4 regions of the Actinoallomurus liliacearum genome follow, and region 4 is predicted to be linked to each of the others. Evidence: riboswitches for the same ligand, from Rfam matches in the RefSeq annotation. Region 4 holds a riboswitch; each other region holds the start of a gene.
What was found. Region 4 has a riboswitch for cyclic di-AMP ahead of ABD978_RS35970 (C40 family peptidase). Riboswitches for the same ligand answer to the same signal wherever they lie in the genome.
Positions count from the first base shown of each region.

Region 1: another riboswitch for cyclic di-AMP. It lies ahead of ABD978_RS22845 (C40 family peptidase); the one in region 4 lies ahead of ABD978_RS35970 (C40 family peptidase).
Region 2: another riboswitch for cyclic di-AMP. It lies ahead of ABD978_RS08690 (CHAP domain-containing protein); the one in region 4 lies ahead of ABD978_RS35970 (C40 family peptidase).
Region 3: another riboswitch for cyclic di-AMP. It lies ahead of ABD978_RS24190 (CHAP domain-containing protein); the one in region 4 lies ahead of ABD978_RS35970 (C40 family peptidase).

Region 1 covers NZ_BAABHJ010000016.1:34,774-38,976, reverse strand. Annotated here, with positions in the region: gene ABD978_RS22855 (C40 family peptidase) at 1-73, opposite strand, end outside; cyclic di-AMP (ydaO/yuaA leader) riboswitch at 131-300, opposite strand; gene ABD978_RS22850 (C40 family peptidase) at 584-1,561, opposite strand; gene ABD978_RS22845 (C40 family peptidase) at 1,595-2,602, opposite strand; cyclic di-AMP (ydaO/yuaA leader) riboswitch at 2,661-2,792, opposite strand; gene ABD978_RS22840 (hypothetical protein) at 2,979-3,170, opposite strand; gene ABD978_RS22835 (NYN domain-containing protein) at 3,267-4,203, opposite strand, start outside.
Region 2 covers NZ_BAABHJ010000005.1:210,584-214,786, reverse strand. Annotated here, with positions in the region: gene ABD978_RS08695 (penicillin acylase family protein) at 1-1,349, opposite strand, end outside; gene ABD978_RS08690 (CHAP domain-containing protein) at 1,468-2,196, opposite strand; cyclic di-AMP (ydaO/yuaA leader) riboswitch at 2,205-2,348, opposite strand; cyclic di-AMP (ydaO/yuaA leader) riboswitch at 2,438-2,580, opposite strand; gene ABD978_RS08685 (dienelactone hydrolase family protein) at 2,974-3,666, shown strand; gene ABD978_RS08680 (hypothetical protein) at 3,703-4,092, opposite strand.
Region 3 covers NZ_BAABHJ010000017.1:100,677-104,879, forward strand. Annotated here, with positions in the region: gene ABD978_RS24180 (phosphoadenylyl-sulfate reductase) at 1-275, shown strand, start outside; gene ABD978_RS24185 (sirohydrochlorin chelatase) at 257-1,030, shown strand; cyclic di-AMP (ydaO/yuaA leader) riboswitch at 1,590-1,734, shown strand; cyclic di-AMP (ydaO/yuaA leader) riboswitch at 1,844-1,985, shown strand; gene ABD978_RS24190 (CHAP domain-containing protein) at 1,998-2,756, shown strand; gene ABD978_RS24195 (RlpA-like double-psi beta-barrel domain-containing protein) at 2,899-3,492, shown strand; gene ABD978_RS24200 (TetR/AcrR family transcriptional regulator) at 3,613-4,203, shown strand, end outside.
Region 4 covers NZ_BAABHJ010000032.1:166,616-170,818, forward strand. Annotated here, with positions in the region: gene ABD978_RS35960 (LVIVD repeat-containing protein) at 1-663, shown strand, start outside; cyclic di-AMP (ydaO/yuaA leader) riboswitch at 996-1,143, shown strand; gene ABD978_RS35965 (CHAP domain-containing protein) at 1,144-2,151, shown strand; cyclic di-AMP (ydaO/yuaA leader) riboswitch at 2,386-2,568, shown strand; gene ABD978_RS35970 (C40 family peptidase) at 2,574-3,599, shown strand; gene ABD978_RS35975 (class II 3-deoxy-7-phosphoheptulonate synthase) at 3,621-4,203, opposite strand, start outside.

The DNA.
Region 1 (4,203 bases), on a different contig from region 4:
TCTGGGGGGTCGCGGCGTGCGCGGCGGTGGCCGTCAGGGCGACGGGTGCGAGGACCGCACCCGCGGCGACCATGCCTCCGGCGAGGCGGAGGCGCAGGGACGAAGCGGTCGAGGGGTTGCGAGACAGAGGTCTCTCCTTCCACTACGCCTACCGGGTTAGCTGTCGGGTTCGGGCTGGAAGCCGCCCTACGGCATGCCTGCGGGAGAACAGGCGCCCCGATTCACCCCCGTGAAAGCCGCGCCTTTCGGCGCGGTCGGTTCCCCGGCCCCGTGTGCCCACGGATTAGGCGTGCACGGCCACCCGCGGCCCGGTCGGGCCACTTCGGTGATGACCGTGTCTCTGCATCTCTGACAGACCGGAAGCGGCGTGTCCGCACGGCGCGTGTCGAACCGCACCCCGCTGACCGAGGCCCCCTCCGGCCGAGCGGCACATGGCGTGCGCCGCGATCCGCACCGTCGGTGCGGAAGATTCGAAAGGTGTCGACGCCGGCAGGCCGACCGGATCCGGTCCGCGCCTCGGTGCGCCGGCCGGGAGTCCGTCCCCCCGGCCTGTCGGCGTCCGTTGTTCAGTTGTCGGTCGGTCTCAGATGAGCCGGCCGCCGCCCATGAAGGTCGAGGTGTACCAGGCGTCGCTGAGGTTGGAGATCTTCACGACGTCGCCGGTGTGCGGGGCGTGCAGGAACTTGCCGTTGCCCAGGTAGAACCCGACGTGCCCGAGGTCATGGAAGAAGACGAGGTCACCGGGCTGCAGGTCGGCCTTGGAGATCCGGCGGCTGGCGTCCCACTGGTCCGGTACCCAGTGGTTGAGCTTGATGCCGACCTTGCGGTAGGCGACCATCGTGATCCCGGAGCAGTCCCAGGTGCTCGGGCCCGAGCCGCCGAAGACGTACGGCTTGCCGAGCTGGGCGCAGGCGAACTTCAGCACGGTCTCCGCCTTGCCCGAGGCGAGGACCGAGCAGTTCTCCTTGGAACTGCCCGGATCGATGCCGGCGCCGAGCTTGCGGACCAGCTTGAGCTGCCGCTGGATGGCCGCGTTGGCCTGCTTGCGCTGCGTCTCGAGCTGGTTCTTCTTGGCCGTGAGCTGCTGGGCGGCCTGGACGCGCAGCGCCTGCTCACGCTCCAGCCGCTGCGCGGAGGCGAGGTACTGCTGGAACTCCGCCGACCGGTTGTGCGCGATCTGGTTGAACGCCGACATCTGCGAGAGCACGGCGTCCGGGTCCTTGGAGCTCACCAGCTCGGGGATCGAGCCGTTGTCCCCGGTCTTGTAGGCGTCGACGGCGAGCTGCGCGACCCGCAGCCGCAGCTGCTGGAAGGTCTTGCGCTCGGCCTGCACCGACTTGCTCAGCGCGTTGACCCGGCTCTGGGCCGCCTTCCAGTCCGCCTTGGTCTGGTTGTACTGGTTGCTCAGCTGGTCGACCTTGTCGTTCAGCTGCGCGAGCTCCTTCTTCGCCGCGCTCAGCGAAGAGCCGGGGTCCGCGTGCGCGGGAACCCCCGGCAGGGCGAGCCCCGCGACGGCGACGAACCCGACGGTCGTCAGGAACCGGCGGCCGGTCCTGGGCATGATCGTACGCTCCTTGGCCATGATGATCCGTTCCTAGAGCGCGCCCGCGCCGACGTAATGCGAGCTGTACCAGGGGTTGCTCAGGCTGTCGATCTTGACGTACGAGCCCGTGTGCGGCGAGTGGATGAACTTGCCGCCGCCCACGTAGATGCCGACGTGCCCGAGGTTGTCGAAGAAGACCAGGTCGCCGGGGGACAGGGCGGACTGGGGAGTGACCCTGGTGGTGGCGTCGTACTGGTCCGGGACGACGCGGGGAATGGTCCTCCCCGCCGCCGCGTAGGCCTTCATCGTGAAGCCGGAGCAGTCGTACCGCGGGCCGGTGCCGCCGTAGAGGTACGGCGTACCGCACTTGCTGTAGGCCCACTCGAGTACGGTCCGCGCCTTGCCGGTCGCCGAGCCGTGGTAGCCACCGCCGCAGTTGCTCGCCACGGGACCGCTGTCACCGCCGCCGGAGTCCGCCGCCGGGCCCAGCTTCTTGACCAGGGCCTTCTGCTGCTCGACCGACTTCTCGATGGTCTTCTTCTTGGCGAGGAGAGCGTTCTTCTTCTGCACCAGGTCGGTGGTGCCCTGCTCGGCCTGCGCCTGCTGCCGCTGCAGCAACTGGGCGGCGTTGAGGAACTGGGCGAGCTCGGTGGAGCGGTTCTTGGACAGCTGCGCGAAGGCCGACATCTGGTCGAGCACCGTCTGCGGGTCCTTGGCCGAGACCAGGGCGGGGATGTCGGCGCCGTTCGAGCCGTTCTTGTACGCGGACGCGGCCATCTGCGCGACGCGGACGCGGAGCTCGGCCCACGACTGGCGCTGCTGCTTGACCGAGGCCTTGAGCGCCTTCAGCTTCTTGTCGGCCGCCGCCCACTGCTCTTTGGCCTTGTTGTAGTCGTTGTCCAGGTGGTCGACCTGGGAGTTCAGCTTGGCCAGTTTGGCCTTCGCCTGACTCAGCGTCTCCTTGGGCTTCGCCTCGGCCGTACCGGCCGGCAGAGCCAGCGCCGCTGAGGCGGCGACGCACAGGGTGGCCAACGTGCGACCGCGGATCCAGCCGCTCATCGGCCGTCCGACGGCTGAACCGTCGGCACTGCGCTCTGTTGCCACGATTTGCGGCACGCCCCTCTCCCACTGTCCGCCTACCGGGTTAGCTGACGGATTCGGGCGTGGAAGTCGCCCTACGGAGCGCGCAGCGCTCCGATTCACCCCTGAAACCTGGTTCCCCGGCTCGTCGTGCCGGTGAGGATCCTACGGCCCGGAACCCGGGCGTCCTCACCGAACGTGACGACTCGGCGGAAGCCGTCGCCGTCGCCTGGGGGGCGACGAACCAGCGACCGGCTCAGCGCGTGAGACTAGTCAAGTCTCACGCTGGTAACAACCGCTTCTCCGGGAATTCGAGCAATTCACGTCATTTGAGCAACAGGGCGCGCGCGGATGGTCACGATGCGCGGTCGATGGAGATCGTCATTCGCAGGGGCGGGATCAGCCCCTCCGCGGCGAGAATGCCCAGCGCGCGGCGCTCGAGTGGATCAAGGTCCAGGCCGGACTCGGGGATGGCGGGCATCATGGTGACGACGCAGTCGGCACAGCCGACGTTGCGTAGCTCACACTTGTCGCAGTCGATGAGCACGAATTCCTCCTCGTGTCGTCGTCATTGCCAGACGTTACGAGGACCCACCGACAATTCCCCGCGCAATATCGCGCGGGCCAGGGCGGGAACGGACGGTCAGGTGCGGCCGAGACGGCGGAGGAGGAGCGACGACGGCGCCGGCCGGGCGTCGGCCCGCCGGGCCGAGTCGCAGACCTCCTGGTCGGAGGAGATGACCACCACGGCGCGCCCGCTCGGCTCGGCGCGGACCAGGTGGCCGATCAGCTCGTCGGCCGTCTGACCGGGTTCGCTGAACAGCACGCGCACACCGCGCGGCGCCTGCACGGCGACGGGGGCGTTCAGCTCCGCGCCGTCGAAGACCACCGTCACCTCCGCCTTGGTCTGCGCGTGCAGCACGCCCAGGCCCGAGACGAGGCGGGACCGCTGGTCGGCGAGCGGCAGGTCGCCGTACCCGGTCTTGGTGACGTTGTAGCCGTCGACGATGAGGTGGACCTGCGGGAGGGTGAGCAACTGGTCCAGGAGCGCCGGGTCGCTGTCGGCCAGCGCCCGGCCGGGCAGCGTGCGGTGCCCGGGGCGGCTGGGCGTGATGCCGCCGACGCTGTCGGCCGGCCGGGTGATGCCGGGCGGCAGCGCGATCTCGTCGCGGAGCCCCTTGGCGGCGTCGGTGAGGGCGTCGAGGAGGACGCGCAGCCGGGCCTCGTCGACGTTGCGGCCCTCGCGGGCGGCGCGCCGGGCGCTCTCGGCGGCGGCCTCGGCGTGTGACAGGCGGCTGCGCAGCCGGCGCAGGTCCGCCTCGGCGGCGGCCGCCGCGACGGAGGACGCGGCGCGCTCCTCCCCCAGCCGCCGGTCGAGCTCCTCCGCCCGCGCGTGCTCCCGCTTCGCCTTGCCCCGCGCCTCGTGCAGCCGCTTGCGCAGCTCGGCGTTCTCGGTGCGCAGCTCACGCAGCTCGGCGCGGAGCTTCTCGGTCTCCTCCGACCGGGTGGCCTTCACCGCGGCGATCTGGTCCCGGAGCTCGGCGACCTGGCGCATGACCTTGGCGTCCTCGGCGGCCACC
Region 2 (4,203 bases), on a different contig from region 4:
GTGTCCAGCGACACGATGGCGTCGGCGGTCCGGCCCGGGTCGAGCGCGGTCCACCGCAGCGCGACCGCCGTGCCGTTCCCGGCCGTGCGGACCGTGTCCATCACGTCGGACAGCAGCGGCCCGTGCCGTGTCGCCCGTACGGTGAGGGTGACGGGCTTGCCGCCGGCCACCTTGATCTGTTCGGTCCGGACGGCGAGGGGCTCCTGACGGCCCTTGTACTCGTACGTCGAGCCGGTGACCCGTTCCAGGAACAGGTCGGTGACGTCCGGGCCGAGGTTCGTGAACCCCCAGGCGATCCGGGCGTTGTGCCCGATGATCACACCCGGGACGCCGGAGAACGTGAACCCGGTGACGTCGAAGGGGCAGGCGGCCGACGCGGTGCGGCAGTGCAGTCCGGCCTGGTACCAGAGCGACGGCATCTGCGGCGCGAGGTGCGGGTCGTTGGCGAGCAGCGGCCTGCCGGTGTTCGTCCGCGCGCCCGACACGACCCAGGAGTTGGAGCCCAGGCCCGGGGCGCCGTTGCCGAGCATGGTCGGCATGGCGTGGATGGCGGCGGCGACGCGGGTCAGCGCCGGCGACAGCGCGCGGGCCCGCGGCGCCGGCCCCGGACGCCCGCCGGAGTCCCCGCCGCCGGGGACGATCACCGGGTTCCGGTCGTACGGATAGTCGGGGTACAGCTGGTCGACGCGGGCCGGGGACACCTTGGTCGCGGCGATCGCGCGGCCCAGCTCCTCGTCCATGTTGCTGCGCAGGTCCCAGGCCATCGCCTTCAGCCAGGACAGCGAGTCGACGGCGGTCCACGGCTCGGGGTGGTAGCCGCTGCGCTGCAGGCCCAGCACGGAGTACTCCAGGCTCTGCGTGGCGGTGTTCCGGTGCCGGGCCAGCCAGGCGTTCACGCCCTGGGCGTACGCGTCGAGGTAACGCCGGGTGTCGGGCCGCAGCAGCGGCAGCTCCTGCTCGGCGACCCGCCGCCAGCCGAGCGTACGGACGACCTTGTCGGTGTCGAGGGTGGTCTTGCCGAACAGTTCCGACAGCCGTCCGGCCGTGATGTGCCGCCGGAAGTCCATCTCCCAGAACCGGTCCTGCGCGTGCACGTAGCCCTGTGCCCGCATCAGGTCCTCGGCGTCGTCGGCGTAGATCTGCGGGACGCCCCACCGGTCCCGGAGCACGGTGACGTCCGCGCCCAGGCCGGGGACGGTGACGCGCCCGCCGACCTGCGGGTACGACCGCCGGACCGTCCACCACCCGTACAGGGTGAGCACGAGCGCGAGAGCCAGGAGCACGGCCAGGATGCGGACCGCCCAGCGGGCCGGACGCGGCAGTCGGGCAAGCGGCGCAAAACGGGCCATTGACCTTCCTCACGCCAGAACCGGGATGATCGCGTCAGTAAACCATCCGCGCATGCCAGCCGCCCACGCCCCGAACCAGCGGATTCGGCGCCCGGGCGGCGGGTGGACGGGTTCGCGGCTACTGGCCGTACTCGGGGTAGCCGTAGCCGACGACGGAGTCCTTGCTGCGGGTCCGGACCTTCACGGCGTCGTCGGTGTTGCCCTCGACGGTCTGGATCGTTCCATCGCCGTTGTCCTTGATGACCAGGCCGACGTGGTCGATGCTGTCGATGTCCTTGCCGCCGTTCCAGGAGAAGAACACGACCGCGCCCGGCTTCGGCGCACTGCCCCAGCGCCCCTGGTCGTGGAACCACTGGGCGTGCGCGGGGGTGAAGGCGTCGCCACCGAGGCCCTTGACCCCTGCCTGGGCGCCGACCCAGGTGACGAACATGTCGCACCAGGACGCGTCGGCGTAGTCGCTGATCGACCCGCCGTCGCGCGCGACTCCGAGCTTGGCGTACGACGAGGCCATGAACCACTGGTTGAACTTGCTGCCGCCGGCGGCGTCCTCGGTGGTGCCGACCTGGGACAGGGCGACCTTCAGCGCCTCGGCCGCGGTCGGCACCTGCCGCCGGCCCTTGTCCGAGCCCCGGGGATCGGCGTCCAGCCCTCTGCCGGAAACCTGTGTCACCTGATTTCCCTGGGTGGACGGCGCGCCCGCCGGCGCGCGACCGGCCTGCGCGGGGAGCGAAGACGCCTCGGCCGGGCCGGCGGCGAAGATGAACGCGGCCAGACCGGCCGACGCGATGCCCGACAGGGCGGCGGTGATGCGTGCTCCGGATCGTTCGAGTCGAGGGGCAGCGGACACGGGGGTACTCCTTGCTTCCATGCCGCTTACCGGGTTAGCTGACGGGTTCGGGCGTGGAAGCTGCCCTACGGCACGAGGGGAGTGCCGATTCACCCCAGTAATACATTTGGGTCCCCGGTTCCACAGTGGTGTGGATTCAGCGGATCGCCCGAATTCGGGCGGCTTATACAAGAGACTGCCGGGCGGTCGCCATCGCGATGGCGGTGGATGGGATCAGGGGATGGGCGCGGGCAAGGTTCTACTCCTTACTTCCAGACGCCTACCGGGTTAGCTGACGGGTTCGAGCGTGGAAGTCGCCCTACGGCACGGGGGATGTGCCGATTCACCCCGATGATGCGGTGGGTCCCCGGCTCCGTGAGGTCACGGACTCGGCGTTGCCGCTCTCGCGTACGCACTCCGCGGAGCGCTCGGCGGTAGCAGCGCGATTTGGATATGAACCGGCCGGGTCGGGCCCCGCTCGGGCAGGCGTCTTGTGAACGCCCTATCGCCTGGGTCGGCAGGCCGGCCGTGGCCGACGGATATGCGGGCGACGCGTGGGGAGCGCCGCGAGAGTTATTGGAACATAGCAGGGACAAAACACTCACTCAAAGATGAGTTTACGTGATGTGGGTCACTTGCCGCACGCAATGCCAGAGGTCGAGACTGCTAGCTGTATACGCAAGTGATTGCTGTGACCATTGTTAATGATGTGACTGTTGTTACTCGTTTTCGAAGGGACCATCGCCTCTGGCCCGCACCGGTGTCCCGGTGAATCGTGGAAGCGAGGGGGAAAGAGCCATGGCCTTCATTCACCGATTCGACGATGACCGCCCGCGCGAGGAAGAGGTCGAGATACAGGCCGGACCGGTCCGGCTGGCCGGCACCCTGGTCGTCCCCGAACCACCGCTCGGGTTCGTCATGTTCGCCCACGGCAGTGGCAGCAGCCGCCGGAGCCCGCGCAACCGCTTCGTGGCCACCGCGTTGAACCAGGTGGGGCTCGGGACGCTGCTGTTCGACCTGCTCACCGCGGCAGAGGAGGCCGACCGCGCCAACGTGTTCGACATCGGGCTGCTGGCCCGGCGCCTCATCGACACCACCGCCTGGCTGTGCGCCCGCCCCGAGGCGAGCGGGCGGCGCGTCGGCTACTTCGGCGCCAGCACCGGAGCGGCCGCCGCGCTGTGGGCCGCCGCCCAACCCCGGGCGGACGTCGCCGCGGTCGTCTCCCGTGGCGGCCGACCCGACCTCGCCGCACCCCGCCTCCGGCAGGTGACCGCGCCCACGTTGCTGATCGTCGGAGGCCGGGACGAGGTCGTCATCGAGCTGAACCGCCAGGCCCAGGCCCTTATGCGCTGCGAGAGCCGGCTCGAGATCGTTCCGGGCGCCACCCATCTGTTCGAGGAGCCCGGTGCCCTCGAGACGGTCGCGGAGTTGGCACGGGAGTGGTTCCTCGACCACCTCGCGCCGATCGGGCAACGCCCGCGAGGGGCCTGAACCGCGTCGCGGCGGAGGCTCGGGCGCGGATGGGCGTCACCAGCCCCAGCGGGCGCCCATCCGCTGAGAGATCCTGCAGATTCTGTGCCTCTTCCGGCAGAAGGCCACTTGGGTATTGGTCCGTCCGCTCACGTTGGTGTTCGACACCTGCTGCAGGCCGCGATTGACGGTGGGGCTGAGCACGGTCGTGTAGTTCTTGTTGAACTTCCCGTTCCCGACGTGCATGGCGACGCGCACCCATTTGCCATGGCCGTCGCCTCGGGGCAGGGCGCCCATCCGCTCGACCCGCCCGATCGCCGCCTGGCTCGCGCGCGCCTGCGCCGGCGCGAGCACCCCGGAAACGCCGCAAAGGAGGACGGCGAGTGCGAGGATGCGCCCGTTGCGGGGCGGCCGGGCAATGGACCTCTCATTACGGCGACGAACCATTCGTGGCACACCTGGCTTCTTGCGCCCTTCGCTGGGCGCGCTCGGTGGACAACCGGGACGTCGGCTTCTATACCCCGCGCACGACATGATCCCGTCACCTGCCCCCGACAC
Region 3 (4,203 bases), on a different contig from region 4:
TCCGGCGCGAGGAGACCTCGCACCGGCGCGGCGCGCGCGTGGTCGAGTGGAACGCCGCGCGCGGCAAGGTCAAGGTCAACCCCCTCGCCCGCTGGAGCCAGGCCGACCTGCACGGCTACATCGAGAAGCACGGCATCCTGGTGAACCCGCTGCAGTACGACGGGTACCCCTCCATCGGCTGCGAGCCCTGCACCAAGCGGGTCGCGCCGGGCGAGGACCCGCGCAGCGGACGCTGGGCCGGCACTGGAAAGACCGAATGCGGCATCAACCTGTGAGACCGGTGAGCGGCAGCCGGGCGGTGCCCCTGGTCGCGGTGGCCCACGGGAGCCGTGATCCACGTGCGGCGGCGACGGTCGAGGAACTTCTCGATCTTGTACGTCGTTCCTCGGGGGTGCGGGTCGTGACCTCGTATCTCGACCACGCTCCCCCCGCACCGGGGCAGGCGCTCGGTGGTCTCGTCGGAGAGGGGGCCGACGAGGCCGTCGTGCTCCCCCTCCTGCTCACGGCCGCCTATCACAGCAAGACCGACATCCCCGGCGCGCTGCGGGAGGCTCGGGCGGCCCACCCGCGGCTGGCGCTGCACTACGGCGCCACGCTCGGCCCCCACCCGCTGATGACGGGCGCCCTGGAACGGCGGCTCGCCGAGGTGGGCGTCCGGCCCGACCCGGAGACGGCCGTGGTGCTCGCCGCGGCCGGCTCCAGCGATCCGGCCGCGAACGCGACGATCGGCCGGATGGCGCGCGACTGGGGCGGCTGGCGCGCCGTCGTCCCCGCGTACGCCTCCGCGGCCCGCCCCACGCCCCCCGAGGCCGTACGCGCGCTGTACGCCGCGGGGGCGCGGCGTGTGGTGGTGGCGTCGTACTTCCTGGCCCCGGGCTTCTTCGCGGACAAGGTACGGGACGAGTCCCTGGCGGCGGGCGCCGTGGCCGTCTCACCGGCTCTGGGCGCCGCCCCGGAGCTGGCGGAGATCGCCGCGCAGCGCTATCGCGAGGCCCTCATCCGGGCCGACCTCGTCGCGGCCGCGGGCTGAGCGACCTTCCTCCGGCCGGCCGGACCCCCGCACCGGACCTCTCCTCCTGCCGCGGGAACACCGGGCCGGGCGTCTCCTCCTGCCGCGGGAACACCGGGCCGGGCGTCTCCTCCTGCCGCGGGAACACCGGGCCGGGCGTCTCCTCCTGCCGGCCGGAACGCCGTGTTGAGCGATCTTCTTCGACTGGCCGCGACGCCCTATGCCGTAAGGCTTTTCGGCCCGTCCGCAATTATGATCATTTCCAGGTTTCGTGATTCTTTTTCCTTATCCGGAAATTGATCACGGCAGGCCGCGACGCAATAACGATCACTTATTCCAATGGATCATGTGAGCCATGTCGCAAACCTGGGGTATTTGGTCCGTCGGTATTTGTCTGCTATGTTCGCCTAAGTCCGGCGGACGCCCCCCATGCGCCTCCCGGATGCCCGCCGGTGACGGCCGGCCCACCAGCGCGAACGGCGCGGCGCGAAGAAGCGTGTGAGGGCCTCCGTGAAGACCGGACGGTTCATATCCAATATCACGCCACTCCCGTGGAGAACCCCTTGATCCATATGGAGCGGGAGCGGCAACGTCGAGTCCGTGAAGATCACGGAGCCGGGGACCCACAAGAAGTCCCGGGGTGAATCGGTACACCTGTCGTGCCGTAGGGCGACTTCCACGCCCGAACCCGTCAGCTAACCCGGTAGGCGTCTGGAAGTAAGGAGCTTAGAACCTCGTCCGCGAGTCCTCCCTGATCTGAATATCCGGTCGTTCGTCCCTACCCCTGGGACCGTACGGCCAGACCCTGTCTCTTTGTTCGTGCCGTCCGCGCAAGCGGGCGACCCGCTGAATCCGCACATCGCGGAACCGGGGACCCACCAGAAGTCCCGGGGTGAATCGGCACATCTCTCGTGCCGTAGGGCAGCTTCCACGCCCGAACCCGTCAGCTAACCCGGTAAGCGGCATGGAAGCCGAAGGAGTACCCCCCGTGTCCCCTCGACACGCCAAACCCCTCTTTGCATCGAAGAAGAAGTGCCTCACCGGCCTCGTCGCCGGTGCCGTGACCGCCGGCGCCGCGGCGATGGCCGTCGCCACCGCGGCACCCGCCGTCTCCGCGCAGACCCCCACCGCGTCCCGTCCCGCCGCCCACCAGGCCGGTCAGGTACCCGCACCTCGTACGGGTAAGGCGGCGAAGCACGCCCGCCCGGTGAACGACAACCCGCACATCAAGGTGCACACCGTCGCCGAGCAGAAGGCGAAGAGGGTGCCCACCGCGGCGGACGTCGTGAAGCTCGCCGTGTCCCAGGTCGGCACGAGCGAGAACGCGACCGGCGGCAGCAAGTTCAACCAGTGGTTCATGACCACCCCGTACGCCAAGGCCGGTGCCGCGCGCGACGGCGGGTCGGTCAACGACTACGCCAACGCCTCCTGGTGCGACATGTTCGTCACCTGGGTCGGCGACCAGCTCGGCGTCAAGGGCATGGGCGGCGACGCGTTCACCCCCTCCCACGCCAAGTGGTTCATCTCGCAGGGCCGCTGGGGCACCACTCCCAGGCCCGGCGCGGTCGTCTTCTTCTCCTGGAACGGCAGCGGCGTCGACAACATCGATCACGTGGGCCTGGTCATCAAGGACAACGGCGACGGAACGATCCAGACCGTCGAGGGCAACACGGACGACGCCGTGAAGGTCCGGACGCGTAACACCTCCACCGTCGTGGGCTACGGCTACCCGGAGTACCCCCAGTAATTCACCCGTCGATGCGTGCCGTGCCGCCGTCGGCGACGCGGCACGCGCCGACCTCCCTTCCCGGGTCGCTCCCCGGATCTCTCCTCACCCCTCCCCCGGTACCCCCGTGCCCTCATCCCCCCATGCCCCCGAAAGGAAAGCGATGATCAGGTTCTCGACGAAGGCCATCGCCGGCATCGCCGCAGGCGTCGCTCTGGCCGGCGGCGGTGTGACCACCGCCCTCGCCTACGGCGGCACCTCGGAGGCGGCGGCGTCGCCGCAGGCGCAGAACGCCCCCGCGCAGGCCGAGAAGCGCGTCGACAGCGCCACCCAGGACCGGATGCTCGTGGCGGTCAAGAAGGACAAGGACCCCAAGAAGGAGAAGGACGCCAAGGCGGCGGCGCTGCCGGGCGGCGTCTCCACCGCCACGTCCTTCTGGGACCCGTCGACGGCGTCGGGCAAGCCGATGTCGTACCACACGATCGCCAGCCCGTACTGGCCGCTCGGCACGAAGGTGAAGATCACCTACAACGGCAAGAGCGAGATCGGGGTCGTCGAGGACTTCGGCCCGGCGGAGTGGGCGGTCGCCCAGCACAACCCGCCGGCGCTCATCGACCTGTCGGAGAAGATGATGCAGCACCTCACCGGCACCGCCTCGAACTCGATCACCATCAAGTTCCAGGTGCTCGAGCTGGGCAAGGGTGGCGTGTACCGCCACTCCGGCACCGGCTTCGACACGGCCACCGGCAAGGCGTAACCCGCTCCCCCTCGCCTGCCGGCCGGACGGCGCGGGATCCCCTCTCGGGATCCCGCGCCGTTGTTCTGTCTCCGGTGACGATGCTTGCCGGGAAGGAGTGAACTGAGGTTCAATCCTTGTGTGCCGTACCGCCGTACGCCCCGCGTCGAGGCCCGGCTCAGCGCGTCGCGGGAGCGCATCCGGGCCGCCGCGCTGGCCGTCGTGGCCGAGCGGGGCTACGCCGGATGTTCGATCGCCGCCGTCGCCCGGCGGGCGGGGGTGGCGACCGGCAGCGTCTACCGCCACTTCCCGTCGAAGTCCGAGTTGGTCGCCGAGGTGTTCCGGGTGGCCTCACAGCGCGAGGTGGACGCGTTCGCGCGCGCCGCGTCGCCGGCGCGACCGGCGGCCGAGAGCGTCGCGGCGGTGATCGAGACCTTCGCGGGCCGGGCCCTGCGCGCCCCCCGCATGGCGTACGCGCTCCTCGCCGAGCCGGTGGACCCCGCCGTCGACGCCGAACGGCTGGTCTTCCGCCGGGCGTACGCCGCCGTCCTGGCCGGGCTCATCGGCCGCGGCATCGCCGCCGGCGAACTCCCCGACCAGGACGTCGAGGTCAGCGCCGCCGCGCTCGTCGGCGCCATCGGCGAGGCCCTCGTCGGCCCGCTCGCGGTCGGCGCGACACGGTCTGCCGACCCGTATCCGCCCGCCGCCCCGGCCGTCCCGGCCCGTACGGAC
Region 4 (4,203 bases):
GACTACGTCCACGACATCCAGGTCGACGCGACGGGGGTGACGTGGGCGTCCGGCGCCGGCGGCGTGCGCGGCTACTGGACCCAGGGGCGCCACTGGGACCCCGTCCGGCGCACGACGCGCGTGGCGCGCGCCTGGGACCCGGTGCCGTACGCGGGCGGCGGTGTCAGCGAGACCGCCGCGCCGTCGAGGTTCATGCACAACTCCTTCCGGCCGGTCGGCTCCACCGCCGATGAGGCGCCGGGCCACGGCGACCTCGTCTACATCACCGAGGAGGCGTTCAACCCCGGCTGCGCCGACGACGGCCGGCTGGTGATCGCCTCACTGCGCGGTTCGTACGACGGCGAGGGCTGGCGCTCGACGCCGGAGGAGCCGTTCCGCCTGCGGACGGTCGGGACGTGGAGCGTGGCGGGCCAGGAGGGTAGCCGGACGGACACCGACGACTGCTCGGCCCACTACTTCGACGTCCACCACGACCTCCTGGCGCAGTCCTTCTACACGCAGGGGACCCGTCTCCTCGACGTGCGCGACCCGGCCCATCCGAAGCAGGTGGCCTATTACCGGCCGGCCGACGCGATGTCGTGGGCGCCGTACTGGCACGCGGGATACCTGTACGTCGCGGACAACAATCGCGGCATCGACATCCTGCGCCCCGAGGTGCACTGAGCCGCATAAGGGCGGTTTTCGGACGGGCGGTCGCGGCGTCGACGCGCCGCCGCCCGGACCTCCGCCGAGGAGAGCCCGGCCCGAGTGCCGTGTTCGTCACTTTTTCCTGGTGGCGGGCGCGGCACTCGCCTTTCCCGCCCGCCTCCCCTTTCCGGCTTCGCCGCACGTGAGAGTGCCTTTTCGGACGTTACCCGGCTGGACGCACCCACGCCCGGCTACGCTCGGTGAGCGAGCGATGCCAGACTTTCGTTTCCGAACGCGTTGCCGTTGTTGCGAGAGTTCGGCTAGATTGCGCCGAGATCGGGCTGTGACCAACCTCCAACCAGGGGGTTGCAGACCGACCGCCGAGTCCCGGCGACGCAGCCAGCGTCGCGGGAGCCGGGGACCCATCAGTCCCTCGGGGTGAATCCGTCACGCACGGTAGGGCTACCTCTGGCCCGAACCCGTCAGCTAACCCGGTAGGCGGTAAAAGGGGAGCGAATGGATTCAGTAGGTCAGAAACTGCTAGAGGTCGCCAAGGGCCAGCTCGGCTATCACGAGAAAGCCAGCGGTTACACCAAATTCGGCGACTGGTACAGCAAGCATGTTGACAAGGACCCCGTCTACAAGACGTCGGCCTGGTGCGACATGTTCCTCGCATGGGCGGCCGACAAGGCCGGCGTCGAGGACTGGACCGGCCAGTTCGCCTATACCCCCGACCACGCCAAGTGGTTCAAGAAGCAGGGCGCCTGGGGCCACAAGGCCGAGCCCGGCGCGATCGTGTTCTTCTCGTGGTCGGGCGGCAAGAGCATCGGCGACATCGAGCACGTCGGCATCGTGGAGCGGGTCGACGGCCACACGCTGCACACCATCGAGGCCAACCACAACAACGCGCTGATGCGCGCCACCCGGGACATCAGCCAGGTGGTCGGGTTCGGCTATCCCTCCAAGGTGAAGGTGAAGGCGGCGCCGGCCGTCGAGCAGACGGCCCAGACCGACCAGAACTACGCCCCGAAGCACGCCGCGCCGCCGCCCGCCGTCAAGGAGATCGGCAAGGACGTCCAGGCGCAGGTCGACGCGCACACCACCGCGGCTCACGACCCGGCCGCCCCATCGTCCCCCCTGCCGGACCAGCAGGCCGCCCTGACCGGGCTGCTCGCCGTCGTGCTGTTCGGGACCGTGGCCCTGGCCGTCGGCAAGTCGAAGGTCAAGGTGCCCGTCTCGGCGCCGAACGTCCGGGTCCGCAAGCGCGGCAAGCACCACCGCACGCCGGTCGAGCTGCCCGCCGAGGTCAGCGTGGCCGACCTGGAGGCGGCCGACGCCAGCACCCAGCTCATGCCGGTCCTGTCCGCCGAGGCCGCCGCGAAGGCCGAGGACCAGGAGTTCTGGGGCAAGATCGCGGAGCTGGAGGAGGACGTCGAGCTGGCGTTCTGGAACACCCTGCACGCCGCGGTGTCACAGAACGGCTCGATCGAGTCCGAGACGGAGTCCGAGTCCGTCCTGTCCTGAGCCTCGCCCGCCCGAGCCGCGGCGCCGCGCCGCGCGGCATCGTCCGTACGATCCCCGTCCGCTCCTGCTCCGGAGGCGGGCGGGGATCGCCGCGTCTAGGCGCAAAGGACCAGCCGCCCATCACCCGGAGTGACCATCCTGGGATCCCCCGGGCCATCTCCGCATGTTCTCGTTGGACGCTCCGTCACCATCCGTTAATCTCCAGCGAGTCGTCACCGGCCGAGAGACGGCCGGACCGCCGAATCGCCCGTCGCGCCGTGGCGCGCCGGGGAACCGGGGACCCATTCGCGGAGGCAGGGGGCGTCTCCTCGCCTGCGCATCGGGGTGAATCCGCGTCCGTCGCCGACGGCTCGCGGTAGGGCTCCTTCTCGTCCGAACCCGTCAGCTAACCCGGTAGGCGGCCTGAGGAGAGGAGCACCTGGATGGATCGATCCCGCACCGCGGACACGCACGACCCTCTTCATCCCGGGAAGGGAACGGCCCGCCGTACGGCGGTCGCGACCTTCGCCCTCGTCATCGCCGGACTCGCGCCGCCCGTGTCGGCCGCGCCGGCCGACACGGCCCGGCCAGGCCCGCGCATCGACGCGCTCCGGCAGCGCGCCGGCCAGTTGAGCGACCGGCTCGAGCAGCTCACCGAGCAGTACAACGGCCTCAAGGTACGCCTGGAGCAGGCCCAGCGCGCGGCCGTCATCGCCGGTCAGACCTCGGCCCGCGCCACCGAGACGCTGAAGGCCATGCAGCGCAAGGTCGGCCGGTTCGCCGCCATCCGTTACATGAACGGCACGCACGACGACGCGCCCGCGCTCCTCGCGTCCTCGAACCCGCGCGCGCTGCTGGACCGGGCCACCACCCTGCACTACTTCACCCAGCAGGACGACGGCGAGATCCGGCAGCTCACGCGGGCCATCCAGAACGCCCAGTGGACCGGCCAGGACGCCCGCGACCGCGCCGCGCAGGCGGCCCTCCTCAGGAGCCGGCTCGCCGGGCAGCGCGCCACCATCCGCGCCGCGCTGGAGAAGGTTCGCAAGCCGCTCCTGCAGGACGCCGTCGAGCGCGCCGGCAAGGGCGAGAAGGTGCCCGCCATCCCGGGCGGCCCCGGCAGGGCGGTCGGCGCCGTACGCGCCGCGCTGACCCAGCTCGGCGTCCCCTACGTCTGGGGCGGCGCGACGCCCGGCCAGGGGTTCGACTGCTCGGGCCTGACCATGTGGGCCTACCGGCAGGTCGGCGTCAACCTGCCGCACTACGGCGGCGACCAGTGGAACGCCGGCGTCCACGTCTCCCGGGACCAGCTGGAGCCGGGAGACCTGGTCTTCTTCTACTCCGACATCCACCACATGGGGATGTACATCGGCGACGGGAAGTTCATCCACGCGCCGCACACCGGCGACCACGTCCGGGTCGCCGACCTGTCGACCCGGCCCTTCGCCGGCGCGGTCCGCGTGGTCTGAGGCGACCACGCGGACCGGGGCTCACTTCCCGACGCGGTACATCTCCGCGACCATGAACGCCAGGTCGAGGGCCTGGCCGCGGTTGAGGCGGGGGTCGCAGGCCGTCTCGTACCGCTGGTGCAGGTCGTCGTCGACGATGTCGTGGCCGCCGCCGACGCACTCGGTGACGTCGTCGCCGGTGAACTCGAGGTGCACGCCGCCCGGGTGGGTCCCGAGCGCCCGGTGCACCTCGAAGAAGCCGGCGACCTCGTCGAGCACGTCGTCGAACCGGCGGGTCTTGTACCCGCTCTCCGACTCGAAGGTGTTGCCGTGCATGGGGTCGCAGATCCAGGCGACCTGGGCGCCGCTCGCGGTGACCTTCTCCACCAGGGCGGGAAGGTGCTCGCGGATCCGCTTGGCGCCCATGCGGGTGACGAAGGTGAGCCGGCCGGGCTCACGGTCGGGGTCCAGCCGCTCGATGAGCGCGAGGGCGTCCTCGGCGGTCGTGGTCGGGCCGAGCTTCACCCCGATGGGGTTGCGGATGTGCCGCATGAACTCCACGTGCGCGCCGTCGAGCTGCCGGGTGCGCTCGCCGATCCACAGGAAGTGGGCGGAGACGTCGTAC